DNA from 2 places in the Nocardioides sp. NPDC057767 genome. Region 2 is predicted to be linked to the other one. Evidence: riboswitches for the same ligand, from Rfam matches in the RefSeq annotation. Region 2 holds a riboswitch; the other holds the start of a gene.
What was found. A riboswitch is a leader RNA that binds a small molecule or an ion and turns the genes downstream of it on or off. The one in region 2 is predicted to bind glycine.
Positions count from the first base shown of each region.

Region 1: another riboswitch for glycine. It lies ahead of gcvP (aminomethyl-transferring glycine dehydrogenase); the one in region 2 lies ahead of gcvT (glycine cleavage system aminomethyltransferase GcvT).

Region 1 is NZ_JBHVKJ010000007.1:110,432-126,099, reverse strand. It holds gene pepN (aminopeptidase N) at 1-1,463, shown strand, start outside; gene ACFVDI_RS06035 (exonuclease SbcCD subunit D) at 1,524-2,723, shown strand; gene ACFVDI_RS06030 (AAA family ATPase) at 2,723-5,644, shown strand; gene ACFVDI_RS06025 (hypothetical protein) at 5,767-6,990, shown strand; gene gcvP (aminomethyl-transferring glycine dehydrogenase) at 7,202-10,087, opposite strand; glycine riboswitch at 10,147-10,238, opposite strand; gene ACFVDI_RS06015 (MerR family transcriptional regulator) at 10,321-10,938, opposite strand; gene ACFVDI_RS06010 (bifunctional nuclease family protein) at 11,214-11,681, opposite strand; gene ACFVDI_RS06005 (MerR family transcriptional regulator) at 11,738-12,490, opposite strand; gene ACFVDI_RS06000 (FHA domain-containing protein) at 12,494-12,976, opposite strand; gene gcvH (glycine cleavage system protein GcvH) at 13,076-13,462, opposite strand; gene ACFVDI_RS05990 (DUF881 domain-containing protein) at 13,556-14,866, opposite strand; gene ACFVDI_RS05985 (small basic family protein) at 14,886-15,218, opposite strand; gene ACFVDI_RS05980 (DUF881 domain-containing protein) at 15,215-15,668, opposite strand, start outside.
Region 2 is NZ_JBHVKJ010000001.1:237,535-253,202, forward strand. It holds gene ACFVDI_RS01105 (DUF262 domain-containing protein) at 1-1,404, shown strand, start outside; gene ACFVDI_RS01110 (HAD family hydrolase) at 1,534-2,190, shown strand; gene ACFVDI_RS01115 (hypothetical protein) at 2,184-3,365, opposite strand; gene ACFVDI_RS01120 (TetR/AcrR family transcriptional regulator) at 3,643-4,383, shown strand; gene ACFVDI_RS01125 (hypothetical protein) at 4,359-4,937, opposite strand; gene ACFVDI_RS01130 (WHG domain-containing protein) at 5,077-5,688, opposite strand; gene ACFVDI_RS01135 (FBP domain-containing protein) at 5,742-6,233, shown strand; gene ACFVDI_RS01140 (hypothetical protein) at 6,201-6,890, opposite strand; gene ACFVDI_RS01145 (phytoene desaturase family protein) at 6,887-8,476, opposite strand; gene ACFVDI_RS01150 (SRPBCC family protein) at 8,473-8,907, opposite strand; gene ACFVDI_RS01155 (SDR family NAD(P)-dependent oxidoreductase) at 8,904-9,872, opposite strand; gene ACFVDI_RS01160 (DUF6036 family nucleotidyltransferase) at 9,957-10,517, opposite strand; gene ACFVDI_RS01165 (helix-turn-helix domain-containing protein) at 10,517-11,044, opposite strand; gene ACFVDI_RS01170 (L-serine ammonia-lyase) at 11,084-12,496, opposite strand; gene gcvH (glycine cleavage system protein GcvH) at 12,528-12,899, opposite strand; gene gcvT (glycine cleavage system aminomethyltransferase GcvT) at 12,908-14,011, opposite strand; glycine riboswitch at 14,169-14,265, opposite strand; gene ACFVDI_RS01185 (CobW family GTP-binding protein) at 14,380-15,417, shown strand; gene ACFVDI_RS01190 (Crp/Fnr family transcriptional regulator) at 15,427-15,668, opposite strand, start outside.

The DNA of each region.
Region 1 (15,668 bases), on a different contig from region 2:
CCCAGTACGACGACGCCTGGGCCGACATGTCCTACGCCCGCCGCCAGTGGGGCCTCACCGCCGACCAGCGCGGCTCGACCCACTCGGTCGCCGGCAACGGCGCCGAGGACGCGGTCTCCGCGCTGCAGAACTTCGACGGGATCTCCTACTCCAAGGGCTCCGCGATCCTGCGCCAGCTGGCCGCATCCCTGGGCGACGACGTCTTCTTCGCCGGCGCCATCGACCACTTCACCCGGCACCGGTTCGGCAACGCCACCATGCACGACCTGTTCGCCTCCTGGGACTCCGCCGCGGCTGCGGCGGGTGTCGACTTCGACCTCGACGCCTTCACCTCCCAGTGGCTGCTCACCGCCGGCCCGGACACGCTCTCGTGGGACCCGGCGAAGATGGTCGTCAACCGCACCGCTCCGTCGTTGCACCCGGCCGATCGCTCCCACACCTTCCGTGCGGCGATCCTCAACGGGACGCAGTGGACCACCTCGGAGATCACCGTGACCGGCGACCAGACGCCGCTCCAGGTCGCCGCCAACGCCGTCGTGCTCGACCCCTACGACGACACCTGGGCCTCGGCGATCCCCGACTGGGAGACGGTCCAGGCCCTGAAGGCGGCGCTCCCGGACGTCAGCGACGGTGGCCTGCGCGCAGGGGTGTGGAACAACCTGCGCAGTGCCTGGTTCAACGCCGCGGTCGACCCGGCCGACGTCATCGACATCGCCGAGGCCTCGCTGCCGATCGAGGACCTCGAGGACACCCCGCGCCGCACCATGCCGTGGCTCTTCGGCTCCGTGGTGCCGCTGGCACCCGCCGGCGCCCGCGAGCGGCTCCACGAGGCTGCGCTCCGCAAGCTCGACGAGGTCGCTCCCGGCTCGGAGCTGCAGCTGTCGGCCTACCGCACCGCGATCCGCTCGGCGAGCTCCGAGTCGTTGCTGCGGGAGTGGCTGTCCACTCCCCCCGCCGGCATCGAGACCGACCTCGACCTGCGCTGGCGCATCCTCGCCAAGCTCGCCGAGAACGGCTTCGCCTCTCGTGAGGAGCTCCAGGCGGCCTATGACGCCGAGCCGGCCAACGACGCCCGCATCCATCTCAACGGTGCGCTGGTCAGCATCCCCGACGCGGAGGCGAAGGCCTACGGCTGGTCGGTGTTCACCGGCGAGACCGACCTGCCCAACTACGACATCCTGGCCGCCGGGCGGGCGTTCTGGACCGGCCCGGCTGAGCTCACCGCGGGCTACGTCGATCGCTACTTCGCCGAGCTTCCCGCCACCGCCGAGAAGCGCTCGGGCTGGAGCCTGGCCGAGGCCGCCGAGGCGTTCTTCCCCAGCGGGTCGGTGACCGAGGAGACCCTCGCTGCCGCGCGGGCGGTCGTCCAGCTGGATCTCGACCCGGGCGTACGCCGCCGGGTCTCCGACGCTGCCGACAACCTGCAGCGGCAGCTGGCCGTGAAGGTGACCTATCCCGCGTAGCCGAGACGTCGCGGTGAGTCGGCGGCAAGAGTGTCCGTGCTCACCGATAGTTTTCGTTTCATGCGGATCCTGCACACCTCCGACTGGCACCTGGGCCGGTCCTTCCACCGGGAGGGCATGCTCGGGCACCAGGCGGCGTACGTCGACCATCTCCTCTCCGTGGTGGAGCAGGGAGAGGTCGACGTGGTGTGCGTGTCCGGCGATGTCTACGACCGCGCGCTTCCGCAGGTCGACGCCGTCCGGCTGGCCTCGGAGGCGCTCGCCCGTCTGGCCGCCTCGCGGGCGAAGGTCGTCATCACCAGCGGCAACCACGACTCCGCCCAGCGGCTGGGCTTCGGCTCCGAGCTGATCGACGCCGCCGGCATCTTCATCCGCACCGACCTGGCCGGCGTCGGCCGTCCGGTGATGCTCCCCGACGAGCACGGCGAGGTGGCCTTCTACGGTCTCCCCTATCTGGATCCCGACGCCGCCCGGGCGTCCTGGGGCCTGGAGTCGCGCTCCCATCACGCGGCGCTCGGCGAGGCGATGCGACGGGTCCGTGCCGACCTCGACCGCCGAGGTGCCCGCAGCGTGGTGATGGCCCACGCCTTCGTCACCGGCGCGGAGCCATCCGACTCCGAGCGCGACATCTCCGTCGGCGGTGTCTCGATGGTGCCGGCGAGCCTCTTCGAGGACATCTCCTACGCCGCCCTGGGCCACCTCCACGGGCGTCACACGATCACCGAGACGGTGCGCTACAGCGGCTCGCCGCTGGCCTACTCCTTCTCCGAGGCCAACCATCTCAAGGGCTCCTGGCTCATCGATCTCGACGAGTCCGGGTTCGTCGCCAGCGAGTTCGTGGAAGCGCCAGTCCCGCGGAAGCTCTCGCGGCTGCGCGGGACGCTCGAGGAGCTGCTGAGCGACCCGCGCCACGAGGCCCACGAGCAGTCGTGGCTGCAGATCACCCTGACCGACCGGATCCGACCGGCCCAGGCCATGGAGCGGCTGCGGCGGCGCTTCCCGCACACGCTCGTGCTGGGCTTCGAGTCCACCGCTCCGGTCCTGGGCGCGCTGTCCCGGCCCGACCCGTCCCGCCCGCGACGCGACATCGACCTGGTCACCGAGTTCGTGACCGAGCTGCGCGGCGAGCCTGCGGCCAAGGCCGAGCTGGCGCTGCTGCAGACCGCCGTCGACGCCTGTTGCGAGGATCCCGAGGTCGACACCCTCGACTCAGCCGCCGGCGCGGCCGAGGAAGAGGAGTGGCTCGAGGTGCTCTTCTGATGCGTCTGCACCACCTCGAGGTCACCGCGTTCGGCCCGTTCACGGGCACGGTCGACGTCGACTTCGACCAGCTCTCCGAGGCGGGGCTCTTCCTGCTCTCCGGCGCCACCGGCGCCGGCAAGACCAGCGTCCTCGACGCGGTCTGCTTCGCGCTCTACGGCGACGTCCCCGGCGACCGTTCGGTCGCGAAGCGGCTGCGGAGCGACCGAGCCCCGGCCGAGGTCGCCACCCGTGTCGTCCTGGATGCGACGCTTGCCCAGCGGCGCTTCAGGATCACCCGCTCGCCGTCGTGGGAGCGCCCCAAACGTCGTGGTGCCGGCACCACGACCCAGCAGGCGTCGGTCGTGCTCATGGAGCTGGTCGGCGAGGAGTGGCGCACCCTCACCAACCGCCTCGACGAGGCCGGCCATCTGGTCTCCGACCTTCTCGGCATGACGCTCACCCAGTTCGTCCAGGTCGCGATGCTCCCGCAGGGTCGTTTCCAGGCCTTCCTCCGTTCCAGCGCCGAGGAACGCAAGCGCCTGCTGGAGCGGCTCTTCCGCACCGAGCGCTTCGCCGATGTGGAGCGCTGGCTCCGTGAGCGCCGCGTCGAGCTCCGGCGCCGATCCGAGGAGCTCAACGCCGGCGTCGCCGAGGTGGTCAGCCGGATCAGCGAGACGGCGGCGGTGACGCTTCCCGACGACTGGGACGTGCATGACCTCGGCCTCCCCGCCGGTGACGGAGCCATCGCCGCCTGGGCCCGCACCCTCACCGAGGAGGCCACCGAGGCGCAGGCCGTCACCTCCGGCGCCGCGATGGAGGCCCTGGCCGCGGAATCGGAGACGCTGGCTGCCCTCGACGCCGCCCGCGCGATGGCCGAGAAGCAGCGCGGCCTCCGAGCTGCCGCCGCGGCCGAGAGCCGTCTCGTCGCCACGGCCGAGGAGCAGGAGGAGCGCCTACGCCGCGTCGAGGCCGCCCAGCGCGCCGAGGCGGTGGCCGGGGTCAGTGAGCTCGCCGACCAGGCGCGGCGCGAGCACGCGCAGGCGTCCGCCCTGGCGCCGGGCGATTTGAGTCTGAGCGACGCCAAGGCGGCCGCCGACCGGATCTCGGCGCGCCTGGCGCAGGCCCGCGCCCTCGTGCCGGTCCAGCGTCGGCTCAGCGAGGTCACCCGTGAGCTCGCCACCACCGGCGCGCAGCGAGACCGCGTGGTCGCCCAGACGCAGGAACAGGCACGTCTCGCCGAGCAGCTGCCGCAGCGGACCGAGGCCCTCGGTGCCGACCTGGCGGCGGCCACCGAGGCGGCCGCGGCGATCCCTGTACTCCGCGCTCAGGTCGCGGCCGTGACCGAGGTAGCCCGGATGACCCGGGAGCTCGCCGATGCCCGAGCTCGGCACGAGTCGGCCAGGACGGCTGCCATGGAGGCGCGCACCCACTATCTCGACGTACGCCAGGCCCGGCTCGACGGCATCGCGGCCGAGCTCGCCGGCGCCCTGGCCGTGGGTGCGGACTGCCCGGTGTGCGGCTCCCACGAGCACCCGCACAAGGCCTCTCCCGCCGACGGCGCCCCGGATGCCGCGGCGGAGAAGACCGCGCAGACGGTCTACGACAACGCCAGCGCCGAAGAGCACGCCCGTGACCAGCACGTGCGCGACCTCACCACGCGTCTCCAGCTCGCCCAGGAGGCCACCGGCGAGACCGACGAGGATGCCGAGTCGCTGGCCGAGCGACTCGCCGGCCTGGAGCGTACGGCTGCCCGGGAGGCCGACCTGCGCGCCGAGCTCACCACCGCCGAGCAGGCCCAGGAGCGATCGGTCGCCCTCCGTGCCGAGCTCGAGACCCGCGCCGCCGAGCTCGAGACCACGCTGCGACACCTCACCGAGGAGCGCGAGCGTCTCGAGGAGCAGCTGCGCGACGTCCGCGACGAACACCCGGATCTCGACGCCCTGCTCACCGCCCTCGACCGTGAACACCGCACGGCAGCCACCACCCTCGAGCGTCTCGAGGCGGCCACGCGTGCTGCGGAGGCGCTCGCCGGCGCCGAGCGCACTCTCACCGCCACCGCGGTCCGGGCCGGCTTCGACAGCCCCGAGAGCGCCCTCGCCGCCGCGCTCCCTCCCGACCGGGTCGCGGTGCTCAACAGCCAGATCAAGACGTACGCCGACAGCCTGGCGGCCGCACGCGCGACCCTCGACTCACCCGGGGCCGCCGAGATCCTGGCCACCGACGAGCCCGACCTGCAGGCGCTCTCGCTCGCCCACCGCAAGGCCGCCGACACCGCCGACGCAGCCCGATCGGCCGCCGACACCGCCGCCAACCGCGCCGCCCGCCTCGACTCGCTGCAGCGCGACCTCACCCAGGCGCTCTCGACCTGGGCGCCCGTTCGCGACGACCTCGAGGTCGCGGCCCGGATCGCCGCCTTCGCCGAGGGGAAGAGCAGCGACAACCAGCTCCAGATGAGCCTGTCGGCCTACGTCGTCGCCTACCGCCTCACCCAGGTCGTCGCCGCGGCCAACGAGCGGCTGGCGAAGATGAGCGACCAGCGCTACGCCTTGGAGCACTCAGCGGCCAAGGGCGCCGGTGACCGCCGCGGCGGCCTGGCGCTGATGGTGCGCGACGACTGGTCCGGCGAGTCCAGGGACCCCGCCACCTTGTCGGGCGGGGAGACCTTCGTGGTCTCCCTCGCCCTGGCCCTCGGCCTGGCCGACGTGATCATGAACGAGGCCGGCGGCCAGATGCTCGACACCCTCTTCGTCGACGAAGGCTTCGGCTCCCTCGACGCGGACACCCTCGACGACGTGCTCGACGTCCTCGACACCCTCCGCGAGGGCGGTCGCATCATCGGCGTGGTCAGCCACGTCACCGAGATGCGCGAGCGCATCCCCACCCAGCTGGCGGTGACCAAGGGCCGGGAGGGATCCACGCTTCAGGTCCTCGGCACCTGATCGAAGAATTAACCGTCGGGACCACAGATGTTACCCGGCGGTAGTTCCCCGACAGTGACGTACGTCACTAGCCTGAGGCGGCTCCGCGCCGCGGAAGCCCATCCCACCACCCGGAGGTTTCCGTGCCACGTCTCTGCACCCGTCTCGCCCAGGTCGCCGCAACCCTTCTGCTACCAGCGTCCCTGCTCTCCGCGACGACGTTGATGGCCTCGCCCGCCCACGCAGACGGCCCCGGAAGCGGCACGCCGTGGATCGTCACCGTGGGTGACAGCTACGTCTCCGGCGAGGCCGGCCGCTGGGCAGGCAACAGCAACTCCGGCGAGTCGCTCGTCGATGCGGGCGGCAGCGCGACCTACTTCGACAACGCCACCCGCACCGCCGAGACGATCAACCGCTGCCACCGCAGCACGGCCGCCGAGGCGTACATCGGCGGTGGCGTGAACGGGCTCAACCTGGCCTGCTCCGGGGCGAAGGTCGCCACGACCACGACGAGCGAGGGCTACTTCAAGCCCGGCATCGACTTCTACTCCAGCGGCGCCAACCAGGGCCAGGCCCTCATGCTGCAGAGCTTCGCTGCGACCCACAACGTGAAGGCGGTGACGATCGGTATCGGCGGCAACGACTTCAACTTCGCCGCCATCGTCACCCAGTGCGTGCAGAACTTCCTGCTCTCGCCGTCCTGGAGCAAGGACTACTGCAAGGACGACGCGGTCGTCACCAACGCGATGGCGGCCGGCAACGTCGCCGCGGTGCGCGCCCGGATCGCCACCGCCTTCCAGAACGTACGCACCGCCATGCGCAACGCGGGCTACGCGGACGGTGCCTGGACCCTGATCGTCCAGAACGTGCCCTCGCCGCTGGCGACCTCCTCGGTCTACCGCTACAGCGAGTCCGGCTACACCCGTCAGAACACCGGCGGCTGCGGCTTCTGGAACGCCGATGCCGACTACGCGTACAACACCATCCTGCCGACCATCAACAACGCGATCTCGGGCGCGGCCACCGACTCCGGGCTGACCAACATCAAGACGATCGATGTCACCGGCGCCTTTGCCGGCCGCCGGCTGTGCGAGAACACCGTGGGCCTGCTCGAGGAGAAGGGGCTGTCGAGCTGGCGAGCCACCGGTGCGGTCGACAAGACCGAGTGGGTCAACCAGATCCGCACCGTCTCCACCGCGAGCGGCAACTACTACATCCAGGAGAGTCTGCACCCCAACTACTGGGGGCAGCTCGCCCTGCGCAACTGCCTGCGCCAGGCCTACAACGGCGGCACGCCGAGGTCCGGCACGTGCACCCACGGCGCCGGGCTCAACGCCAACGGCGAGCCCGTCATGACCCTCAGCTGACAGGCCGAGCCGGCTCGAACTGACGTAAAACCACGCCGAGTCGGCCCGTCATGACGGGCCGACTCGGCAGGTATCTCGGTCATGACGGGCCGACTCGGCGGGAGGTCACGGGCTGACGACTGGGTCTCGACCCGCCCGTCGCCGGTTCGCAAGCTCACCGGCGGGGCTCGCTCGACCTCCTCGGGTTGTAGGTTCCGAGCAAGCTCGGAACCTACACCTCGGACTCCACCGGCGGGCAGGAGCAGACCAGGTTGCGGTCGCCGTAGGTGTTGTCGATGCGGGCGACCGGCGGCCAGTACTTGTCGGGGTCGATGCCGCGCGGGAAGACGGCCTCCTCGCGGGAGTAGGGACGGTCCCACTCGCCCACGAGCGCCCGGGAGGTGTGCGGCGCGCCGCGCAGGACCGAGTTCTCGGCGGTCCACTCCCCCGAGGCGACACGATCGATCTCGCCCTTGATCGCGATCATCGCGTCGATGAACCGGTCGAGCTCGGCGAGGTCCTCGGACTCGGTGGGCTCGACCATGAGCGTGCCGGCGACCGGGAAGGACATCGTCGGGGCGTGGAAGCCGTAGTCGATGAGCCGCTTGGCGACGTCGTCGACGGTCACGCCGGTCTCCTTGGTCATCGGCCGCAGGTCGAGGATGCACTCGTGCGCGACCAGGCCGGTCTCACCGCGGTAGAGCACCGGGAAGTGCTCGTTGAGACGCGCGGCGACGTAGTTGGCCGACAGCACCGCCGCCGACGTCGCCCGGGTCAGGCCCTCGGCGCCCATCAGCCGGATGTAGGCCCACGAGATCGGCAGGATGCCCGCCGAGCCGTACGGAGCGGCCGAGATCGCGCCGATGCCCGATCGCTTCGAGGCGTCGGGGTGGAGCGAGTGCGACGGCAGGTAGGGAGCCAGGTGCGAGCGAACCGCGACCGGACCGACGCCCGGGCCACCACCGCCGTGCGGGATGCAGAAGGTCTTGTGCAGGTTGAGGTGGGAGACGTCGCCACCGAACTCGCCGGGCTTGGCGTAGCCCAGGAGCGCGTTGAAGTTGGCACCGTCGATGTAGACCTGGCCGCCGGCCTCGTGCACCAGCGAGCACACCTCGGTGATGCCCTCCTCGTAGACGCCGTGCGTCGAGGGGTAGGTGACCATGATCGCGGCGACGTTCTCGCCGTGGGCGTCGAGCTTGGCGCGCAGGTCGTCGAGGTCGACGGTGCCGTCCTCGGCCGACTTCACGACCTCGACCTTCATCCCCGCCATCACGGCTGAGGCGGCGTTGGTGCCGTGGGCCGAGGAGGGCATCAGGCAGATGTTGCGGTGTCCCTGGCCCTGAGCGTCCAGGTAGCCACGGATCGCCATCAGCCCGGCGAACTCACCCTGCGAGCCGGCGTTCGGCTGGATCGAGACCTCGTCGTAGCCGGTGACCTCGGCGAGCCAGCCCTCGAGCTCGCCGACGAGCCGCGCGTAACCGGCAGCGTCGTCGGCCGGGACGAACGGGTGCAGGTCGGCGAAGCCGGGCAGCGAGATCGGCTCCATCTCGGTGGTCGCGTTGAGCTTCATCGTGCACGAGCCGAGCGGGATCATGCCCTTGTCGAGCGCATAGTCACGGGCGGCCAGCTTGTGCAGGTAGCGCAGCATCTGGGTCTCGCTGTGGTGCGCGTTGAACACTTCGTGGGTGAGGTAGTCGGTGGTGCGGACCAGGCCGTCGGGCAGCGCGCTGGCCGTGGTGCGGTCGATCTCCTCCAGGTCCACGCCCGAGACGCCGAAGGCGTTGAGCACGGCCGAGAGGGTCGACCGGGTGGTCGCCTCGGAGGTCGAGATGCCGACCGTGTCCGCGTCCACCAGACGCAGATGTACGCCGAAGCGACGCGCCGCGGTGACGACATCGGCCGCGCGGCCGGGCACGGTGACACCCAGGGTGTCGAAGAACGTCTCCGAGACCAGCGGCAGCCCGGCCGACCGGAGCGCGGCGGCCAGGACCGCGGCGTAGCGGTGCGTGCGGGTCGCGATCGTCTTCAGCCCGGCGGGGCCGTGGTAGACGGCGTACATCGAAGCGCCGACGGCCAGCAGCACCTGCGCGGTGCAGATGTTGGAGGTCGCCTTCTCCCGGCGGATGTGCTGCTCGCGGGTCTGCAGGGCGAGCCGGTACGCAGGCCGTCCCTCCGCATCCACGGAGACGCCGACCAGGCGACCGGGCAGGTGCCGCTCGATGCCCTCGTGGACGGCCATGTAGCCGGCGTGCGGGCCGCCGTAGAAGAGCGGGATGCCGAACCGCTGCGTCGAGCCGACCACGACGTCGGCGCCGAGCGTGCCGGGCGCCTCCAGGACGGTCAGCGCGAGCAGATCGGCGGCGACCACGGCGAGCGCGCCGCGCTCGTGGGCGGCGTCGATGACCGGCTTGAGGTCGGGCACGCGACCGGAGGCACCGGGGTACTGCACCAGCACACCGATGACGTCACCCTCGGGCAGACCCTGCGACAGGTCGGCCACGACAACGTCGAGGCCCATCGCCTCGGCACGGACCTTCACGACCTCGATCGACTGCGGGAGCGCGTCGGCGTCGATGACGAACGGACCGGAACCCCTCCGGTTGGCGCGGTGCACCAGCGCCAGCGCCTCGGCGGCGGCGGTCCCCTCGTCCAGGAGGGAGGAGTTGGCGACCGGCAGACCGGTCAGGTCTCCGACCATCGTCTGGAAGTTGATCAGCGCCTCGAGGCGGCCCTGGGAGATCTCGGGCTGGTAGGGCGTGTAGGCGGTGTACCAGCTCGGGTCCTCGAGCACGTTGCGGCGGATCACCGGCGGCGTCACGGTGGCGTGGTAGCCGAGCCCGATCATCGCCTCGCCGGGCTTGTTGGACGCGGCGATCTCGCGGGCGAGCGACGCGACCTGCGCCTCGCTCAGCGCGGCGGGCAGGTCCAGCGACTCGACGGATCGGATCCCGGCCGGGACGGCCGCGTCCATCATCGCTGCTACCGAGTCGTACCCGAGCCGCGCGAGCATGGTCGCCTCGTCGGCGGCCGAGAGCCCGACGTGGCGCTCCACGAACGGGGAGGCGGCGTCGAGCTCGGACAAGGTGGGCGTGTCGGACACAGTGGCTCCTGAGGGCATCTAAGACAACTCGTAAGCCCTCCCCCTCTGTCACCGCGCCTTCGCCGCTTCAGAGTTGCCTGGTCCGCACAGTCGTGGGTGCCTGAGAGTTTCCGGGGAGGAATTGCCCCTTCGGCGCCCCAACGAGTTGGGGCTCTCCCGTGCGGGATGGTCAGCACCCCCAGCATAAACGACCGGCCCTCGAGGTCCCGCGTCCGCGGGGCCTCGAGGGCCGGTGTCGACTGAGTCCTACGTCACCCGGCGTTGCGGGCGGCGCGGCGGGCAGCCAGCTCGTCGGACGCCGAGGGGACCTGCTCGCCGTCCTCGGCCGTACGCTCGCTGGGCAGCTCGGAGAGGGTCCCCTCGATCTCGCGCCAGACACCGCCGATGGCGATGCCGAAGACGCCCTGCCCGCCCTGGAGCAGGTCGATGACCTCGTCGTTGCTGGTGCACTCGTAGACCGAGGCGCCGTCGCTCATCAGGGTGACGCGGGTCAGGTCGTCGGTGCCCCGCTCACGCAGGTGGTGCACCGCGGCGCGGATCTGCTGCAGCGAGATGCCAGCGTCGAGGAGACGCTTGATGACCTTGAGGATCAGGATGTCGCGGAAGGAGTAGAGCCGCTGGGTGCCGGATCCGGTGGCGCCGCGCACGCTCGGCTCGACGAGACCGGTGCGCGCCCAGTAGTCCAGCTGGCGGTAGCTGATCCCGGCTGCGTTGCAGGCCGTCGGGCCGCGGTAGCCGGTGTCGCTCGGCAGTGGCGAGACATCGTCGGTGAAGAGAAGGCCCTGCTCGTCGGCCTGCTCCGCCGCGCGTTGCGCGTCGTCGGCGCCGTGGCCGGGCTTCTGCTCGTGGTCGAACACGATGTCCTCCATCGTCTACTCCGTTGTGCGTAACTCCACTCGGGGAATGAACGGCTGCGGCGGGGGGACCACACCGTTGGAGTTACAACAGAGACAACTACAAGGTAAGCGCCGCAAGGTCCCTGGTCAAAGAACCCCCTCCGGCGTGTCGTCCGACCTAACCCTCATGTGGAGAATGAGGCTTTAGATCACTGCCTGTCGCGACCAGAGCGTTCAGCACCAGCACGACGGCTCCGACCAGGAGGCACGCCCACATCCCGGGCAGGGTGAGGATCCCGGCAGCGACCTCAGTGGGACTCGAAGTCCTCGGGAGTGATCTCGTCGAGGAACTCGCGGAACTTCTCGATCTCGTCCTCCTGCTCGGCCGGGACGGCGAGCCCGGCCTCGTCGAGGACCTCGTCGGAGACGACGATCTTCGTGCCGGTACGCAGCGCCAGCGCGATCGAGTCGGAGGGCCGCGCGCTCACCTCGACGCCCGAGGCGAAGACCAGGTTGGCGTAGAAGACACGGTCGGTGACCGAGGTGATCTGCACCTCGGTCAGCTCGTTGCCGGTCGCCTCCACGATGTCCTTGAGCAGATCGTGGGTCAGCGGCCGCGGCGGCACCACGCCCTGCTGGGCGAAGGCGATCGCGGTCGCCTCCACCGCGCCGATCCAGATGGGCAGATATCGCTCACCGGCCACCTCGCGCAGCAGCACGATCGGCTGGTTGGAGGGCATCTCGACTCGGACTCCGAGCACATCGACCTCACGCATACAACAACCCTACCGCGTTCATGGCGACGCTCCGCGTCGCGCAGGGTTCGGGGCTCTCAGCCCCTGTTCAGCCCCGACTTCACCAAGGTGGCGTGCAGCCGGACGGCCAGGGAGGCGATCTCGCTACCGATCTCCTGAGCCTTGCCCTCGGCCTCGGCACGGCCGGGGCGACGGAGCGGAGCGACGATCTGCTCGATCAGACCGACCTCGCGGTCGGCCGCAGCCTTCATGCCACGCAGGTGACGGGGCTCGATGCCGAACTCGGCCAGTTCCTTGGCCGTGCGCGCGATCGCCAGGGCGTCGGTGTCGTAGTGACCGCTTCGCAGCGGCACCACCAGCGCCATCTTCTCCAGCTCGGTCAGCAGCGGGTCGTCGACCTCGGCGATCTTGAGGAGCTCGCGTCGCGAGATCCGCATGTGGTCGGTGCGCCGGAACGACTCCGCCCCGGGCGCGCCGTCGGGCGCGAGGGCGACCGTCGGGACGGTGGGCACGGTCGGCTCGATCGCCGGCGGCTCGAGGCCGCGGTCGATCGCGTCGAGGTGCTCACCGATGACCTTGAGCGGCAGGTAGTGGTCGCGCTGCATCCGCAGGATGTAGCGCAGCCGCTCGACGTCGCGGCGGGAGAACTTGCGGTAACCCGCGGGAGTGCGCTCCGGCTTGATCAGTCCCTTGTCCTCGAGAAACCGGATCTTCGGGATCGTGACCGTGGGAAAGTCTGGACGCAGCTGGTCCAGGACCTGCCCGATGTTGAGCCGCTCCCCCGAGTCGCTAGCCGGCCGTTGAGGGTCAGGCATCGCGGCGGCGGCCATCGGCTACGCCCCTTCGTGCCCGGCGTAGAAGACGAGCCGGAACTTCCCGACCTGGACCTCGTCGCCGTCCTTGAGGACGAGGTTCTCGATGCGGTCGCGGTTGACGTAGGTGCCGTTGAGGCTACCGACATCGGAGACCTCGAAGGTGTCGCCGGTGCGCTTGAACTCTGCGTGGCGACGCGACACGGTGACGTCGTCGAGGAAGATGTCGCTGTCCGGGTGACGACCCGCGACGACGGTGTCCTGGTCGAGCAGGAAACGGCTTCCGGCACCGGGACCGCGCTGCACGACGAGCATTCCGTTGCCCCGCGGCAGCGCCTCGACGGTGGCCGCCTCGATCGGGCTGAGCACCCGGTCGGACGTGTCGGCGTCAGCCCCGAGCTGAATCGTCGAGGTCTGGTCGGTCCCGGTCAGGCTTACGCCACACTGCGAGCAGAACCGCGCTTCGTCAGGGTTCTGGCTGCCGCAAGCGGGGCACACGGACATTTTGTAGCTCCAGGTTCATCGAGGGCCGGGCACACACCCTCAAGTTCACATTGAGGGATGTATCCGCAACCTATCAGGTCGGCCCAGGTATTCGGATGGTTACGCGTCGAGTGACGCCTCGTACGCCGCGGCGTCGAGGAGGCTCTCCAGCTCGGCAGGATCGGCCGGGGTGACCTCGAAGAGCCAGCCGCCGCCGTAGGGGTCGTCGTTGACCAGCTCGGGGGTCGCGTCGAGCGACCCGTTGACCGCGACGACCTCGCCCGAGATGGGCGCGTAGATGTCGCTGACCGACTTGGTCGACTCCAGCTCGCCGCAGCTCTCGCCGGCCTTGATCGTGTCACCGACCGCAGGCATCGAGACGTAGACGATGTCGCCGAGAGCGTCCTGGGCGTAGTTGGTGATCCCGATCCGTACGGAGCCCTCGGTCTCGCCAGGGTTGCGCAGCCACTCGTGCTCGCTGGTGTACTTCAGGTCCTCGGGATACACGGGCATCTCCTCATCAGGCGTACTGGTCTGGCTACGGAAGATCGTCCCGCGAGCCGGTTGACGAAACCCTACTGCGCCCCACCGTCGAAACGGTCAGCGGGACACGGTGTGAATCGACTCGATGTCGATCTTCTCCTCCGACTCGACCTCTACCTCCGCGCCCTGCTCCTCGAGCTGGTCCTGCGGGCCCTGGTAGAAGTCGATCGCACCGGCCAGCGTGTCGGGCGGACCGATCACCTTGAGGCGGTAGGGAGGGCTGATCAGCTCGCCGCTGACGTTGAGGCCGGCACCGGGCTGGCTGACCTCGATCGAGGACGAGGCGACCAGGCGTACGGCCTCTCCGTCGGCGCCCTCGATCTCCATCGCCTCGGCACCGCTGGTGCGCAGCTCCTCGATCAGGTCGAGGAGGGCGGTCAGCCGCAGCGGGTCGGCGCCGGGGTCGATCTCGATCGTGATCCCGGGCCCGCTGACCGGCACCGTCCCGGCGATGACCCGAAGCGTGTCGACCTGCTCCTCGGCCCGCTGCAGCGCGGTCTGCTGCTGGAGGGTCTGGTCCTCGAGCTCGTCGCGGGTCGCCTCGAGCTCCTCGATCTGCTCCTGCGCCTTCTGCGTCGTGCCGGCCAGACCGGAGAGGATGTCGATCAGCTCCTGCTCGCGCAGACCGGCGTAGGTCGAGTCCTCGGTGTTCGTCTGAACCTGCACCACGGCGGCATAGCCGAGTACGCAGAGCAGGACCGCCACGGCCACCTGGCCGCGCCGGAAGTGGGTCAGCGCGTCGAAGAGGCGTGCCCGGCCGACCAGCGGCGCCGGCTCCTCCTCAGGCTCCTCCTCCGGCTCGTCGGACTCATCAGGCTCATCGGCCTTCTGGGTCGTCGGCAGCTCCTCGGCCTCGGCGACCTCGGCGTTCTCCTCGGCCTGCTCCTCGCCCGTCGCGCCCTCGACCTCGTCGGGCTCCGCGGCGTCGGCCGCGTCCACCTCGTCGGCGTCGTCGGCATCCTCGACGTCCTCGGCCGCCGGATCCTCCGCAACCGTCGACGAGACAGGCTCGTCAGGCTCCACGAAGTCGACGGGCTCGACAGGCTCGACGTCGTCCGACTCCTCGGGCTCCTTCTCGGAACCCTCCTCGGCGACCGGCTGCTCAGGCTCGTCGCCGGCCTCGTCGGCCCCGGTCTCCCGACCCTCCTCGGCCTTCTCCTCAGTCACTTCCGTCTCCGACGGCTCCTCGACGTCCGAGGCGTCGGTCGTCTCGACAGACTCCGTGGGCTCCTGCTCAGCAGACTGCGTACCAACGTCTGAGGCCTCGGGCGTGGTGACGTCCTCGGTGACGGTCTCCTCCGCCGGGGTGGCGGGCTTCTTCGCCGGTGCCTTCTTCGCGGGGGTCCGCTTGGCCGCGGTCCGCTTCACCGTCGGCCTCCTCTTCCGGTCAGGCATGGAAGATGTGCCTCCGGATGGCTGCGACGTTGGTGAAGATGCGGATACCCAGGACGACGATGACGCCCGTGGACAGCTGGCCGCCGACGCCCAGGCGGTCACCGAGGTAGACGATGCCCGCGGCGATGACGACGTTGCTGATGAACGAGACGACGAAGACCTTGTCGTCGAAGATGCCGTCCATGAACGCGCGCAGCGCACCGAAGACGGCGTCCAGCGCGGCGACGACGGCGATCGGGAGATAGGGCGCCAGACCGACGGGCACCTCGGGCTGGAAGAACAGTCCCAGCACGATGCCGATCACTAGGCCGATGACGGCGATCATTCTTCGCGGTCCCCTTCGCTGTTCTGTTCAGTGTCTTCGTCGGTGTTGTCGGTGGGCTTCGAGTCCTTGGACCCCTTGGACTCCGCCCCGAGATGGGTCAGCTCCAGCAGATCGGCCGGCGCCGCGGGGAGGGTCAGCCGGTCGATGTTCTCGACCTCGTAGGGCATCCCGTAGTCCTGCGTCGTGGTGTGGATCATCGCGCCGGAGACCGTCTCGGCAAAGCGTGCGGCCAGCGTACGCGTATCGCCGATCGCCGACACCTCATAGGGCGGCGAGAGGGAGACGTCGTTCATCCGGAGCGTCGCACCGGAAGTGATCACGCCGCTGCGCGCGGTGACCCGCTGGCCGTCGACGGATACGGCGCTGGCGCCGGCCTCCCACAGCCCGTTGACGATCACGGCGAGATCGTAGTCGCGGACGGTGCCGCCCTCGTTGCCGTCGGCGGCGTTG
Region 2 (15,668 bases):
GGCCCACCAGTGGTCAAAGAGCGAGTTGTCTATACGGTTCTCGACGGGCAGCAGCGACTGACCGCTCTATATCACGCAATATACGACAGCGGAAAGTACGTCTTTGCCGTGCGCGCAAATGCGCTTACTCCAGGTACATCCATTGAGAATCTTGAAGATTCAATCCGTTCATTTCGAAGGGCCGAATGGGATGGTAACCACCGCTCGGCTCCATGGTCCGACGATAACGATTGGATCCCGTTCTACGCACTGAAGTCGGCGGCAGATTTCTTCGCTTGGCGCGATGACGTGGTCCGGCGAGATCGGCCTGGTCGCGTCCCGTCGCAGGCGGACGCAAATGTGTTGTCGGAGGCATACAGGCTAGGGCTCGAGGCATTTAGCACTTACATGTTACCTGCCGTAGTCGTCGAAAAAAACCTGGAACCTGAAGCTGTGGCTCGCATCTTCGAGCGAGTAAACCGAGGGGGTCTCCATCTAAGCGCGTTTGACCTTATGGTCGCAAAGACTTTCGAACCCGGATGGAACCTTCGCGACAAGTGGCTAACCGCTCAGAATGAACATTTGCACCTCTCCGATTTTTTCGGAGAAGACGGCATGCCAGTCATACGATCTATCGCCATGAAGACGAGCAACAATGTCCGAGAAGGAGAAGTTCTACGACTTCCAGGCCTGGCTGTTCGTCAAGACTGGGACGCAGCCACCCGCGCGATGGAGCAAGCGTTGTCCTTCTTGGGGGAACGTTGTGGTGTTCGCCAGCCTGAGTGGTTGCCGTACGGTGGCATGCTAATCACTCTTGCGGGTCTCGCACTGGAGGAGGATCTGTACGCGCATTCCGAGACCGTCGAGGCATGGTTCTGGTCGCGCGCCTTTGGACTCAAGTACGAGGGCGGGGCCAACACGGTCACGGTGGACGAGTATCACCATCTTCGCGCGGTTCTCCGCGGGGAGGTCCGCCTCAGCCTCACCCCTATGTACAGACGCACTATATTCGAGGCAACACGCAAACGGCGCTCGGCGCTATGGCGCGCTTTCATGGCCGTCTTGTCGGTTCACGGCGCAAGGGATCCAATCACGGGGGAGGCCGTCGACGCCGACAGCGCGGTAGCGATGCACGTGCTTCCCCGACAGTTTGAGACTGCCCCCGGAGAGGAGTCTCAGCACCTTCGGGTGCTCAACCTGGTCTTTGTCTCGAACTCGACTAATCGAAGGCTCGCCGGCAATGGAATTGACAATCTTTACGGCGAGACAAACAGACTGATTGGACTTGAGGGTCAGATGGTCCGCGAAAGCCAACTTCTGCCGGCCGAAGGAGCCGTCAATTCTGCGAGGGAGTTTCTTGAACTTAGGCTCGATCTCCTCGAGACCTTCCTGAGAGATCGCGTGGGGCAGGGTTTCGTCGAGTAAGTCCCGCAAAGCATCCGCCTGCTTGAATGACCACTCATCGGCGGCGGCTTAACCACCGCCTGACCGACAAAGAACTCACGCATGTTGGCCGTCTAGCGCTTTGCGCGTCGTATGGAAGGATTCGGGTCCATGATTCGTGCGGTGGTGTTCGATGTTGGCGAGTGTCTGGTGAACGAGACTCGGGAGTACGGCACGTGGGCCGACTGGCTGGGGGTGCCACGGCACACCTTCTCCGCGGTGTTCGGGGCGGTCATCGCCCGCGGGTTGGACTACCGCGAGACCTTCCAGGTGTTCCGGCCGGGGTTCGAATTGACCGAGGAGCGGCGGAAGCGGGATGAGGCTGGCCAGCCGGAGTGGTTCGGCGAGGACGACATCTATCCCGACGTACGTCCTGCGCTGAAGGAGCTTCGCGCCGCCGGATTGTGGTTGGGGCTTGCCGGCAACCAGACCGTCAACGCTGGTCGAATCCTGCGGAAGCTGGACTTCCCGGTGGACATGGTCGCGACCTCCGACGACTGGGGTGCGAGCAAGCCGAACCTGGCGTTCTTCGAGCGTGTCATCGAGGCGGTGCCGTACGCGGCTGAGGAGATCCTCTACGTCGGCGACCGGCTCGACAACGACGTCCGGCCTGCATACGAGTCGGGGATGGCGACCGCGCTGATCCGTAGGGGCCCGTGGGGCGTGATCCAGGAGCACGACCTGGAGGCGGACGAGATCGCGACGATCCGGATCTCGTCGCTCGACGAACTGCCCGGACGGATCGCGTCTCTCAACAAGAGTCAGTGACGTAGCGCGCTCAACGTGTTGTGCCAGCCGTAGAGACGGTCGTCGAGGCGGCGTACGCAGTCCAGGTCGGCGTGGGCGTCCAGGGCCTTTCGTACGGTCATGATCCGCTCCATGCCGGTGGCGTACCAGTTGACCGCGAGGCTGTCGAGCGCGCGCTCGGCGTACCCGCATGCCGCCTCAGGGTCGCCGGCAACTGCCTCGACTGCGGCCATGTCGCCCAGAATCACCGGTGACTGCTTCTCGTCGCCGGTGGTGGCCGAGTCCAAGGCCCATTGCAGGGTGGCGCGGGCCTGGACGATGCGGCCGGCCTTGAGCTCGGTGTTGCCCTTGAACGCGGCCAGTCTCATCGGGGAGAACCAGGTGAACCAGTCGGGTGACTGATGCTCGTTGGGTTCAGCCATCAGGTCCTCAGCGTGGTGGATCAGCTTCAGCGCCTGGTCGTAGTTGCCGGCGATGGTGGCGCATTCGGCCTCGACCGCGTCGAGCCACGCGAGATGCTCCACTGACGCGGGAGCGCGGCGGGCGTAGACCCGCGCCGCGCGGATCCGATCCGCGGTCAGGTCGGTGTCCTTGACCCAGCCGGGGATGAAGGCGGTGTGAGCCAGGATGGCCGAGCCGATCAGAGAGTCGTCAGCGACCGCGGCCATCTGGAGCGCGTTGATGTAGGTGGCATCGGCATCCGCAGGACGCTGAAGCGAGAAGAACTCGATCCGCCCGGCGAGCAACAGCGACTCCGCCAGCGACAGAGCGAGCCGCTCGCGGATCGTTCCGGTCGCCTCTTCCACCAGCCCGGCGACCATGTGGTTGTGCTCGACCAGCACAGCCAGCAGATGTCCGGGCGCGACGGTGGGATACATATGGCGATAGGAAGCCACGATGGCGGTGACGTCAGCGGCGATCGTCACCGGCTGGGCGCCCGCCGCCGGGGTCGTCGAACGTCGGGTGCGACGGACCGACTCCTTCCTCTGCGCCTGACCAGGCACAGAGGCCACTGTCGGCATCGTGTCCCAGGGAGCGGTGAACCCGAGTTGCTCGATCGGCAGGTTGAGGACATGCGTGAGGAGCCGCTGATAGTCCGAGCGTGGCCACGGCGGCGCGGCCGACTCCCATCGGCGTACCTGCCTGACGCTGATCTCCACGTGGCCCAGGCCCAACTGCGGTGCGGCACGCGTCAACGCATCTGCTAGTGCCTGCTGGGACCCGAAGCCCGCGTGCTGTCGGGCGGCCTTCAACAGGACGTTCCCATTCCGATCGTTCACAATCTTCCTCCGAGGTTGACCCCTCCCCGCCACCAGGAACCGTATCGCGCGCCAACTAATGACCGCTAAAAGTCCTCAGAAAGACCTCACATGCTCGCCATCGGTCAAGGAGGCTGAGGACGTCCGGGCGGACGGATGGCGACAGGCCGCTTTTCGCCCGGATTCCAGAACGGGAAGCGACGGAGAGACTCGGATGTCATCGCTCAGCAAGGTCCGCCCAGGCAGACCACGACTCATCCCGGACATCGGCGTGGGTACGCCGCGCGAGCAAGTCTTGGAGGCGGCCGCAAGCTTGTTCACGAGCAAGGGGTTCGCCGCGACCTCGACCCGCGAGATCGCCGAGGCGGTCGGAATCCGACAGGCATCGCTCTACTACCACTTCGCCGGCAAAGACGAGATCCTCGCAGCGCTGCTCGCCACGACCGTGAGACCGACCCAGGTGGTGGTCGAGGAGATCGTGGCGCTGGTCCCGCCGGAACGCGTCGAGACCGCGTTGTGCCTGCTCGCTCTGGTCGACATCGACACGCTCGCGCGGGTGCCGCACAACGTCGGCGTCCTGTACCAACTGCCTGACGTCGTGTCCGCGACCAACCTCGACTACGCGAGCTTCCGCCAGGCCCATGGCGAGCTCGCCGAGGCGTACGCAGATCTCGGGTATCGGCTTGCTGCCCGGCACGGAATGACCACCTCTCCCCCAGCGCTCGGCTCGATGCTGATCCAGCAGGTGGAGGGAGTCATCACACTGCGCACCGACGGCAACGACGTCGACAGCGACCGCGCCGTCGAGATCGCCGCCGGTTGTCTTCGCCTGTGCGGCTGCGACCGGGTCGAGGTCGACGAGGCGATACGCAGGGCGAGTGCTCTTCAGAATCAGCTGAGGCTCGAGGCAAGCACGTCTCCCGAGAAGACTCAGTCGGTGATGTCGCCGGAATAGCCGTGCGTCGTGTCGTGCCAGGTGCCGTTGGCTGGACTGGTGGCGTGGAACTCGGACCACGTGATGTTGGCGTTGGTGATGGGCGAGAAGTACATGGCGGGCGAGGGCCGCGGCCCGGTGCAGGTGCCGTCGGAGTGGCACTGCCAGTCGAAGTCGGCGACGTGGCCGCTGAGCGGATACTGCGGGTTGAACTCGCCGGTCAGCCGGAGGATCCGCAGGCCGTAGAAGGTGCCGGTCAGGCCTTCGCTGATCGTTCCGGTGCCGCCGGGGCTGACGCCCGCGAAGCTGGTCCAGGTGCCGTTGTACTCGATGCGGAAGCAGTAGTGCTTCTGACCGATCTTCCACACCTGGACATGCTGGAGGTACGAGTCGAGGGCCCAGACATGGCCGTCGCTGGCGAAGTCCGCGACATTCGTGTTGCCGATGGTCACGTCGTACAGCGTCGGTCTGTTCGTCGGGCACGAGTCCAGGTCGGTCGGGACCGCAGAGGCGTGGGGGCTGCCGGCGATCAGCAGACCGACGCAGAGAGTCAACGCCAAGAGAATCCGGCGCATAGCGCCACCTCCGCCTTCTGGTGAGCTGCGGCCGAAGACTCTTGGTGCCGAGATCGGCCGGACAGCTACTTCGAAGTATGCGCCTGGTTGCCCATGATGTGGATCCCCGTTCCGGGGGAAGATTCGCTCGCATCTGCGGTCAGTGGCGCTGCTTCGACGCTATCCGCGCGAGGGTGCGGTCCAGGTCGTCGAGGACGTCCGGCCAGGTGGCCTCGCTCGGTGGCTCGCTGTGGGCGAAGCTGCCGGCTAGCTCGAGGGTGACGTAGCCGTGGATGAGGCTGGACATCAGGCGGACGGCGTACGTCTGGTTGGTCTCGGCGACTCCGTAGCTGCGGACGACGGCCAGGGCCAGGTCGGCGTTGCGGCGGCCGGCGGCGATCGCGTCGTCGACGGAGGGTGGGGCCGACTCGGCACCCGGGGCGGGTGGGATGCGCTGCCGGGTGGTGGCGTCGTAGCGGCCGGGTGAGCGGTGGGCGAAGTCGCGGATGGCGTTGGCGTAGGCGATGAGGAGGTCGCGGCTCTCCCCCGCCGACATGGCGGCGGTCGTGGTGTCGGCGAGCTCATTGAGGACGTACGCGGTGACGGCGGTGCGGAGGTCGGTGGCTCCGGTGATGTGGGAGTAGAGGGTCGGCGATTTGATGCCGAGGTGGCGAGCGAGGACCGAGATCGTGACGGCGTCGAAGCCGAGCTCGTCGGCGAGGTCGGCGGCGGCCGCGATCACGGCGGTCCGGTTCAGGCCTGGACGACCCATCAACAGCCTCCTGAGTAACGAGTTGCCTAACAGTTGTAGGAAATCCTAGTCTGATGAGCATGAAGCCGCTGACCGAGATCGACGTACGTGCATCGTTCGTCAACCTCACCAAGGGTGCGACCAAGCGCCTCAACATGCCAGCTGATCTGGCCGAACGGCCGTGGGACGACCTCGACTACCTCGGCTGGCAGGACCCGAAGGCGCCGCAGAACCACTACCTCGTCACCGAGCACGACGGCAGGCTCTGCGGCGTGGCCCTCCGGGCTTCACGCGAGACGCGGGGGCCGCGGAAGACGATGTGCGCGCTGTGTACGACGGTCGGTGACGTCGCGCTGCTGGTCGCCTCGCGCGCCGGTCGCTCCGGGCAGGACGGCAACTCGGTCGGCACCTACATCTGCGCCGACCTCGACTGCTCCCTCAAGGCGCGCAACAAGCGCAAGCTCGACACCCCGGTCGTCCACGAGACCCTCAGCGTCGAGCAGAAGGTCGACCGGCTGCGCGGCAACCTCGACTCATTCGTGGCGCGGGTGCTCCGGCCGGCGTAGCGGCTTGGCGCCGGGGGTTCGCAACCTCCGCGCCGTCGCATAGGCGGGCGCGCGTAGGCGGCGGTGCCATGCGTAGATCTCGAACCCGGGCGGTGTCGAGCGGGTCGGGTCGAAGGAGAGCATCAGGTCGCGGTCGGACTCGACGGTCAGCTCGAGGGTCGCGAACGACGTCCAGTCCGTCCCCGCACGTGTCCACATCAGCTGCCACGTGGCTTCGTCGACGAGCTGCGCTCCGAGCCAGACCGGCCCGGTGGGCGTGCGGTACGGGAGCAGCGTACTGAAGAAGCCGTCGGGCAGATGGGTCCTGGGAGCCAGCAGGAACCGGGTCCATCGGCCGTGGCCGGTGGTGGCGAGCAGGAGGTCGGCGTGTTCGCCAGGCGAGGTGGGAACGCGCAGGGCGAGCCCGTTGACGTCGGGCACGGGCTCCGGCAGGCCCAAGGCGCGGGAGAGTCGTACCACGACCTCGTCCGACCCGCCTTCGTCGAGGAACGCCGCGCCCGTGGTGGCTCCCGGCCGTCGCCGCAGCGTGGCCAGGTGCACCGTGCCGTGCGGGTGCAGGGGCTTGTCGGCGGGTCGCAGGTGGGCGAGTACGCCGACAGCGGTCTGCAGCACACGGCCGCCCGCTCGCGCCATCGAGCCTGTGACGGCGGGCTTCACGCGGTCGACCTTCCCCATCGAAAGCGGTCGTGCAGGATGGCGGCACGGGCCGCGTTGCTGCCGGCCGCGCCGTGCACGCCTCCGCCGGGGTGGGCGGAGGCGGATCCGAGGAACAGTCCGGCGATGCCGGTCTCTGCCCGCCCCAGGCCGGGGACCGGCCGAAAGACCAGCTGTTGGTGGAGCTGGGACGTACCGCCGCCGATCGCTCCGCCGATGAGGTTGGCGTCGAGGGCTTCGAACTCATGCGGACCGAGCACGCGTCGTGTGGCGACGGCGCTGCCGAAGCCGGGAGCCAGGCGCTCGATGCGCGCCTGCATGCGGTCGGCGAAACGCTCGCACTCCTCCTCGTCCCATCGCCCGCGCAGGCCGTCAGGTCCCGCATCGCGCCGCACCGTCTGCGGCACGTGCGTGTAGGCCCACACCGACTCCGTCCCGGCCGGCGAGCGGCTCGGGTCGGTGGTGGTCATCTGGCCTGCCAGGAGGAACGGAGCATCGGGGATGACGCCGGCAGACACCTGTGCCAAGGACTGGGTCATCTGCTCGACCGAGTCGGCGACGTGGAAGGTGCCGGGCGCGTACGCGGGTTCGGTGAGCCACGGGATGGGCTTGTTCAGGGCCCAGTCGACCTTGACCGTGCCCGGGTCCAGCTGGAAGTTCTTCATGCCGGCTGCGACGCGTCGCGGCACGTCGGCGGGATCGAGGAGCCGGCCGTACAGATGGGGTGCCGCGACGGCGGCGATCACGGCGCGGCGGACCTCGATCCGGTCACCGTCACGGGTGCGGACCTCGGTGACGCGTCCGTCCTCGACACCGAGGCGGGTGACCTCGGCACCGCAGCGTACGTCGCCACCACGGTCACGGAAGCGGCGCTCCAGCGCGGCGGCGAGCATGCCGGCACCGCCCTCCGGGACCGGGAAGCCGACGGTCTGGCCCAGCATCGCGAGCAGGAGCCCCATCATGCCGGAGCCCGGCGAGTCCAACGGGATGTCGGCATGCCCGGCGTTGCCGGCCAGGAGCAGACGCGCACCTTCGCCCCCGAAGCGGTTGCGGGCGAGGTCTCCGGCCGGGGTGAGCAGCGTACGCACGGCCGCCAGGCCTCCTGCACGACGAAGGGCGTTGAGCAGGTGAGCCCCCGGCCGCAGTGGCGGGAACGGGGTCAGCAGGGCGTGTACGAGGGGTTCACCGATGTGGTCCCAGAGACCGCACAGCTCCAGCCACGCGTCGCCGTCGCCGGCGTGCTGGGCATCGAGCAGCTCTGCGGTGACGTGTCGGTCGCGGTGCAGCAGCGCCCAGCTGCCGTCCTGCATGGGGTGCCCCAGGACTGCGGGTGCATGCGTCCACCGCAGCCCGTAGTCGTCCAGGCCGAGACCGCGGATGGTGGGTGATGCGGCCGCGAGCGGATAGAACGCGCTGAAGGTGTCATGGATGAAGCCCGGGTGGACGTCCTCGGAGCTGCGTACCGCTCCACCTGTGGTGGGCTGGGTCTCGAGCACCAGCACCGACCAGCCCTTGTCGGCGAGCAGGTTGGCCGCGACCAGGCCGTTGGGTCCGGACCCGACGACGACCGCGTCGTAGGCGTCAGTCATGGGCGGCGTTCGACGATGTAGGCCAAGCGCCGCAGAGCCTCCACGTTTCGCCACTTGAGAAGCGGATCCTGCACCAGCCGCGGGATCAGAGCGCCCGGGCCCGCGACGGCCTGCTCCTGGATCGCGATCTCGGTGTCCTCGCCTGCTGGCTCCACCGTGATCTCGACGTGCGCGGCACCTACGGGCCAACCGCGCGCACGGAGCAACAGCCTGCTCCCGGGGTCGCACTCGAGCACCTCGGTGCTGTCGTCGAGCAGCATCGGCCAGATGCCGACCGAGTGATGCAGCTGAGAGCCGACGTTCGGCCAGTCCTTGTCGGCATCACGCAGTCGAGACGCGCCGACCACCCAGAGCGGGTAGAGCCAACCGTCCGCAAGGACGTCCCACACCTGCTCGGGTGATGCGTGGACCAGCCTGTGGTTTGTGCTCATGAAGACGTCCTCGGGGGCTCGGGATCACTGGACCTAGCGGTACCCCTCCCCCGGCGCGTCATGCGGACGACCAGGTTGCGCACCACCCCCAGGGCCGTGTTCTCGCGGCCGCCGTGCACGCCGTTCTCGTCGTTCATCGTGGTCAGGACGTTGCCCGGATGTGGGTCGACCGGGCGGGTGAGGTCGGTGAGCAGGAAGCCGAGAATCGGCGCGACCACCCGGTCGTGGAGGAGAGGCACCGCATGCCCCAGCCGTATCACCTCGCCGGCCATGCTCAGCTGTGGCCGGCCACGGCCGCGGTCGGCGCGGCGCAGGATCTGTCGGGCTGTCCGTTGGGGGCTCGAGACCGGAGGCGGAGGCCGGCCCTCATGACCGATGACACTCGCGGCATGGCGATAGATCGGGGTGTCCACGCCCGCGGGCGCGACGTACACGATCGCGACGTCAGGTCGGTCGCGGTTCTCCAGGCGCAGCTGATAGGCCAGCGCGCGTACGCCCCACTTGCTGATGACGTAGGGGCTCATCGATGGCGCCGTGATGTGGCCGAGCACCGAACCGACCAGGACCAGCGTCCCGCTGCCCTGGCTGCGCAGCACAGGCACCACATGACGTGCCACGCTGACCGACCCGAGGAGGTTGGTACGCAGCACCCCCTCGAAGAGCTCGGACGGCAGGGACTCCGTGCGACCGAGCGCGACCACCCCAGCGCAATGGATGACAGTGTCGAGCTGCCCATGCCGGTCGAGCACCGCCCCGACACAGTCCCGCACCGCAGCGTCGTCTCCCACGTCGAGCGGCAGCACCATGGTCGATGCGGCACCCAGCCGCACACACCCGCGGGCAGCGGCGTCGAGCGACTCACGCCCCCGGGCGACCAGGACGAGGTGGTCTCCGCGGGTGGCGGCGAGGCGCGCGACAGCCAGACCGATCCCGCTGGACGCTCCGGTGACAAGGGTGATCGCCATACTCCGACGTGGTACCCGTGGACGACGACTTCATGCGACGATGCTCTGCGGCTCAACAGTGCATCGCTGGGTCATGCAGCCTGGTCAGAGCACCTCGAGCCACGCCGCGGCACGTTCCGTTGCTGCCCGATCCTTGACCGGCACCGTGCCCAGTCGCTCAGCAATGAGCTTCCGATCGACCAGGCCCGCACGAATGAGTGCCGCCACGAAGTTCTGGTCCTTCTCACGGAACGCACAGAGCTTGGCGACGCAGAGGTCCTCCTTGTCGAGACACCAGCCCGTGAAGACGGGCTCCCCTCCGGGCGCAGCAGTGTTCGCGTTCCGCACCTTCACGAGTCGATCGCGCCAGCCGTCCGGCAGCACAGATGTGCTCAGGTCGACACCGTCGATGCTGAACCCGTGCAGTTCTTCGAACGGCGAGAACTCTCCAGCGATGCCCTCGATGACGTCGGCGAGGCGGGCGGTCTCGTCGTTGTCGTCAGCGATGGGCAGGATGTCGACCTCGATCGACATCGTCGCATCGGGCGGCAACTGAGTCTCGTCGAACGATCCGAGGATGGACTGCGAGCCGACGACGATCACCTCAGGGTGGCCGATGATCTGGCATGCCGTACGGATGGCGTGCTCGAGCTGATCGCGACGCATCAGCTGGCCTCGGCCAGTTGCTCGAGGACCTGAACGCGGTCAGGCTCGCTGAGCAGGCCGCCCATGGGCGAGACTTCGCGCATCTCGATGGAGTCGCGGTCGAGGCCGGTCATGACACGCTGCAGGCCGCGTACGTCCTCGTCGTCCACGAGCGAGGTCCAGCGCTCGAGGTTTCGCTCGTGCGGTTGTCCGTTGACGTTGTGACGGAGGTGGTCGAGGCGGCGCTCGATCCTCGGCCTCCACTCACGCAGCGTCGTCGGGGTCAGGTCGCCCGACAGGCGGCGATGAAGCATCCACGAGCGGCGTTCGGAGCGGGTCAGGTCGGGCGTGACGGGGCGGCGTACGACCTCGAGACGCCAGCCCATGCAGGACAGCAATCGGTCGAGCTGTTCGTCGCTCAGGTCGACCTTCCCGGAGAGGAACTGGCTGATGCTCGGCTGATGGACACCGCTGGTTCGCGACAGCGTCGACTGGGTGGTGCCCGTCTCGAGCATCACCTCGCGCAGGATCTCACCACGTGACGACATGACCCAAGTATAGCAAGCGATACTATGAGCGTCCCCGACTCAGCACTCGATGACGTTGACCGCGAGACCCCCGCGGGAAGTCTCCTTGTACTTCACCTTCATGTCGGCCCCGGTCTCCCGCATGGTCTTCAGCGCCTTGTCGAGGCTGACCTTGTGGGAGCCGTCCCCGTTGAGGGCGAGGCGGGCGGCGTTGATCGCCTTCACGCTGGCGATGGCGTTGCGCTCGATGCACGGGATCTGCACCAGCCCGCCGACCGGGTCGCAGGTGAGGCCGAGGTTGTGCTCGATGCCGACCTCGGCGGCGTTCTCGACCTGCTCCGGCGTGCCGCCCAGCACCTCGCACAGCGCACCGGCGGCCATCGCGCAGGCAGAGCCGACCTCGCCCTGGCAGCCGACCTCGGCGCCGGAGATCGAGGCGTTCGTCTTGCACAGGATCCCGATCGCGGCCGCGGTGAGCAGGAACCGGACGATGCCGTCCTCGATCGCGGCCTCGTCCAGGCCGGCCTCGGGCGCCACGAAACGTACCCAGTAGTGCAGGACGGCGGGCACGATACCGGCCGCGCCGTTGGTCGGAGCGGTGACAACCCGGCCGCCCGAGGCGTTCTCCTCGTTGACCGCCAGGGCGAACAGGTTGACCCAGTCCATCACCCGGAAGGGGTCCTTGGCCCCCGCCCCGGAGGCCAGGTCGCGGTGGAGCAGCGGCGCCCGCCGCGGCACCCGCAGACCCCCAGGAAGTACGCCGTCGGTGACCGGATCACGGTCGCAGCCGGCCTGCACGCAGGCCGCCATCACCCGCCAGATCTCCAGAAGACCGGCGCGGATCTCGTCGTCGGTACGCCAGGTCAGCTCGTTGGCGCGCATGAGGTCGGAGACCCGGAACCCCTCGCGCTCGCAGATGTCGAGCAGCTCGGCACCGGTGGCGAACGGGAAGCGTACGGGCGAGCGGTCGGCGACCACCCGCGCGGCGCCGGAGGCGTGCTCGTCGACCACGAAGCCGCCGCCGACGGAGTAGTAGGTCCGCTCGCGCAGCACCTCCCCCGTGGCGGCGTACGCGGTGAACACCATGCCGTTGGGATGGCCCGGCAGGCTCGCACGGCGGTGCATGACCAGGTCGGTGCCGCTGTCGAAACGGATCGGACCGTGGCCGCCGAGCGACAGCTCCCCGGACTCGCGGATGGCCGCCACCCGACCGGACGACGCGCGCGTGTCCACCGTGGCCGGCTCCTCGCCCTCGAGGCCGAGGAGCACCGCGCCCTCCGAGCCGTGGCCGTGCCCGGTCGCGCCGAGCGAACCGAAGAGCTCGGCCTTCACCCGCGCCACCTCGCCCAGCCTTCCGTCCGCGGCGAGACCGTCGACGAAGGTCTTCGCGGCGCGCATCGGGCCGACGGTGTGCGAGGACGACGGGCCGATCCCGATCGAGTAGAGGTCGAAGGCGCTCAGTGCCGTCGCCACGGCCGTGGAGCCGGCGACCTCCGCGGTCACGTCACTCCTCGATCAGGGCGTCGTAGGCTGCGGCGTCGAGCAGCGCGGGGGCGCCCGAGACGCGCATCTCGAACAGCCAGCCGGCGCCGAACGGGTCGCTGTTGATCAGTGCGGGGTCCTCGACGACGGCGGCGTTGACCTCCAGGATCTCGCCGTCGGCGGGCGCGAAGATGTCGCTGACCGACTTCGTCGACTCCAGCTCACCGCAGCTCTCTCCCCCGGTGATCTTGGTGCCGACCTCGGGCAGCTCGACGAAGACGATGTCGCCCAGCGCCTCGGTGGCGAACGCGGTGACACCGATGCGCGCGACGTCGCCGCGGGTCTCGAGCCACTCGTGCTCGGCGGTGTAGGACAGGTGGGTCGGGTTGGTCATGGCGGTGCTCATTTCTTGGAGTAGAAGGGAAGGTCGACGATCTCGGCGTCCTCGCGGCTGCCACGCACGTCGACGTGGACCTTGGTGCCAGCGGTGGCGAGATCGGGTCGGACGTACGCCATCGCGATGGGGCGTCCGAGGGTCGGTGACGGGGAGCCGCTGGTGACGACTCCGATCTCGTCGCCGGTGACCGGGTCGACGACGGCGTAGCCGGCCCGCGGGGACCGGCGCCCGGCGGCCACCAGGCCGACGAGCACGCTGCGCGGGCCTTCATCGCGGCGTACGGCCAGGGCGGCATCGCCCACGAAGCCGTCGGCCTTGTCGAAGGAGACGACCCGGCCGAGGCCGGCCTCGAAGGGGGTCGTGTCGCGGTTCAGCTCGTGGCCGTAGAGCGGCATGCCCGCCTCGAGCCGGAGGGTGTCGCGGCAGGCGAGTCCGGCAGGGACCAGCCCGTGCGGCGTACCGGCCTCGGTGATGGCCTCCCAGACCGCAGCGGCCGACGCGGGCGCGCAGTAGATCTCGAAGCCGTCCTCGCCGGTGTAGCCGGTGCGCGCGAGCAGGACCTCGACCCCGGCGACCGTGCCGGCGTCGATGGCGTAGTAGCGCAAGGAGGGGACGTCCAGGTCGGTCAGGGCCGCGACGATCGCCGCCGAGGCCGGTCCCTGGACCGCGATCAGCGCCCACTCCGCGGAGGCGTCGTGGACCACCGCATCGAACCCCTGGGAGCGCTCGGCCAGCGCCGGAGCGACCGCGTGGACGTTGCTCGCGTTGGCGACGACCAGGTAGCGCTCCTGCTCGAGCCGGTAGACGACCAGGTCGTCGATGATGCCGCCGTCCTCGGCGCAGATCATCGAGTAGCGGGCGCGGCCGAGGCCGATCGCCGAGGGCCGGCCGACCAGGGCACGGTCGAGCGCTCGCCCCGCCTCGGGGCCGGTCACCTCGATCTCGCCCATGTGGGACAGGTCGAAGAGCCCGGCGGCCGTGCGGACCGCGTTGTGCTCGGCGGTCTCCGAGCCGTAGCGGACCGGCATGTCCCAGCCGGCGAAGTCGGTGAACGAGGCGCCGAGCGCCTGGTGGATCTGGTGCAGAGGGGTAGGGACAGATGAGGTCATGTGTGCGGGAGGCTCCCTGGTGGTGGGTGCCGACAGCGGCACCCGTGGACGGGTGACCTCCCCGCTCTGTCATCGCTACCTGAGAGCTTCACCGCCCGACGGGGGCGGTTTGCACCGTGGGTGCAGGATCGTCGGATCCTGACTTTCCAGAGGTCGCCTCACCACAGCGGTCATTTGGGCCTGAGAGATTCTGGGGAGGTTTGCTCCTTCGGCGCCTCGCCCGGGATGGGTGAGGACTCTCCCGCTGCAGTTCGAACGGCGGATGTGAAGTTGTGCGGCAAACCTAGGTCTGGCCTCCCCGGCCGTCAAGATCTCGGCACCGCGACCCACTAACGGGAACTGTTCTCACCACCTTCTACGATGGCTCGATGCCACCGACCAATGCCAGCACCCGGGTCCCCGTGGTCATCCTCACCGGTCATCTCGGGTCCGGGAAGACCACGCTGCTCAACCATCTGCTGCGCCAGCCCGGCGCCCGGGTGGGCGTGGTCGTCAACGACTTCGGCGACATCAACGTCGACGCCGGGCTCGTCACCGGCCAGGTCGACGAGCCGGCCTCGATCGCCGGCGGCTGCCTGTGCTGCCTGCCCGACGCCGGTGGTCTCGACGACGCCCTGGAGAAGCTGACCCATCCGCGGCTCGCGCTCGACGTCGTCATCGTCGAGGCCAGCGGGCTCGCCGAGCCCGGCACCCTCGCCAAGCTGGTCCGGTTCAGCGGTGTCGAGCGGGTACGCCGCGGTGGGCTCATCGAGGTCGTCGACGCCTCGGCCTACTTCGACACGCTCGACGACGGGCGGGGCCCGGCACCGGTGAGGTTCGCGGCCGCCTCACTGGTCGTCGTCAACAAGACCGACCTGATCCCGGACGCCGAGCGGGAGGTGACCCTGGCTCGGATCGAAGCGCGGGTGCGGGAGCACAACCCCGAGCTCCACGTGGCGTACGCCGTGGGCGGCCGCATCGACCCACGACTCGTCTACGACGCAGCCGTGCCCGAGGACCCGCCCGACGAGCTGCCGATCGCCGCACTGCTGCGCGAGGCGGCCTCCGACCACCAGGCACATCAGCACGCCGCCTCGGTGACCGTGACGAACCCAGGCACCATCGAACCGGCCCGGCTGATCGACCTTCTCGAGGACCCGCCCCCGACGGCGTACCGCATCAAGGGGACCGTCGCCGTCGCGACCGGCCAGGGACCTCGCAGCTACCACGTGAACCTGGTCGGACGCAGCGCCCATGTCGCCGCGGCCAGGCGGACACCGGAGGCGACGAGCGAGCTCGTGGCCATCGGCCTGGACCTCGAGACCGACGCGGTCCGTGCGCGCCTCGCCGGCGCCCTCACCGAGGCCGAACGGCCGAGCACCGAGGGCCTACGCCGGCTGCGCCAGCTGGTCCGCGTCAGTCTCTGACCAGCGACCTCAGCCGGCTCGGCGGACGATCCGCTCCATGTCGGTGATGACCACCGAACGCGACTCCAGCCTGACCCAGCCCTTGGCCGCGAAGTCGGCGAGCGCCTTGTTGACCGTCTCCCGGGCCGCGCCCACGAGCTGGGCGAGCTCCTCCTGGGTCAGGTCGTGGCGTACGTGGACGCCCTCCTCGGTCTCCTGACCGAACCGCTCGGCGAGGTCGAGCAACGCCTTGGCGACCCGGCGAGGAGCGT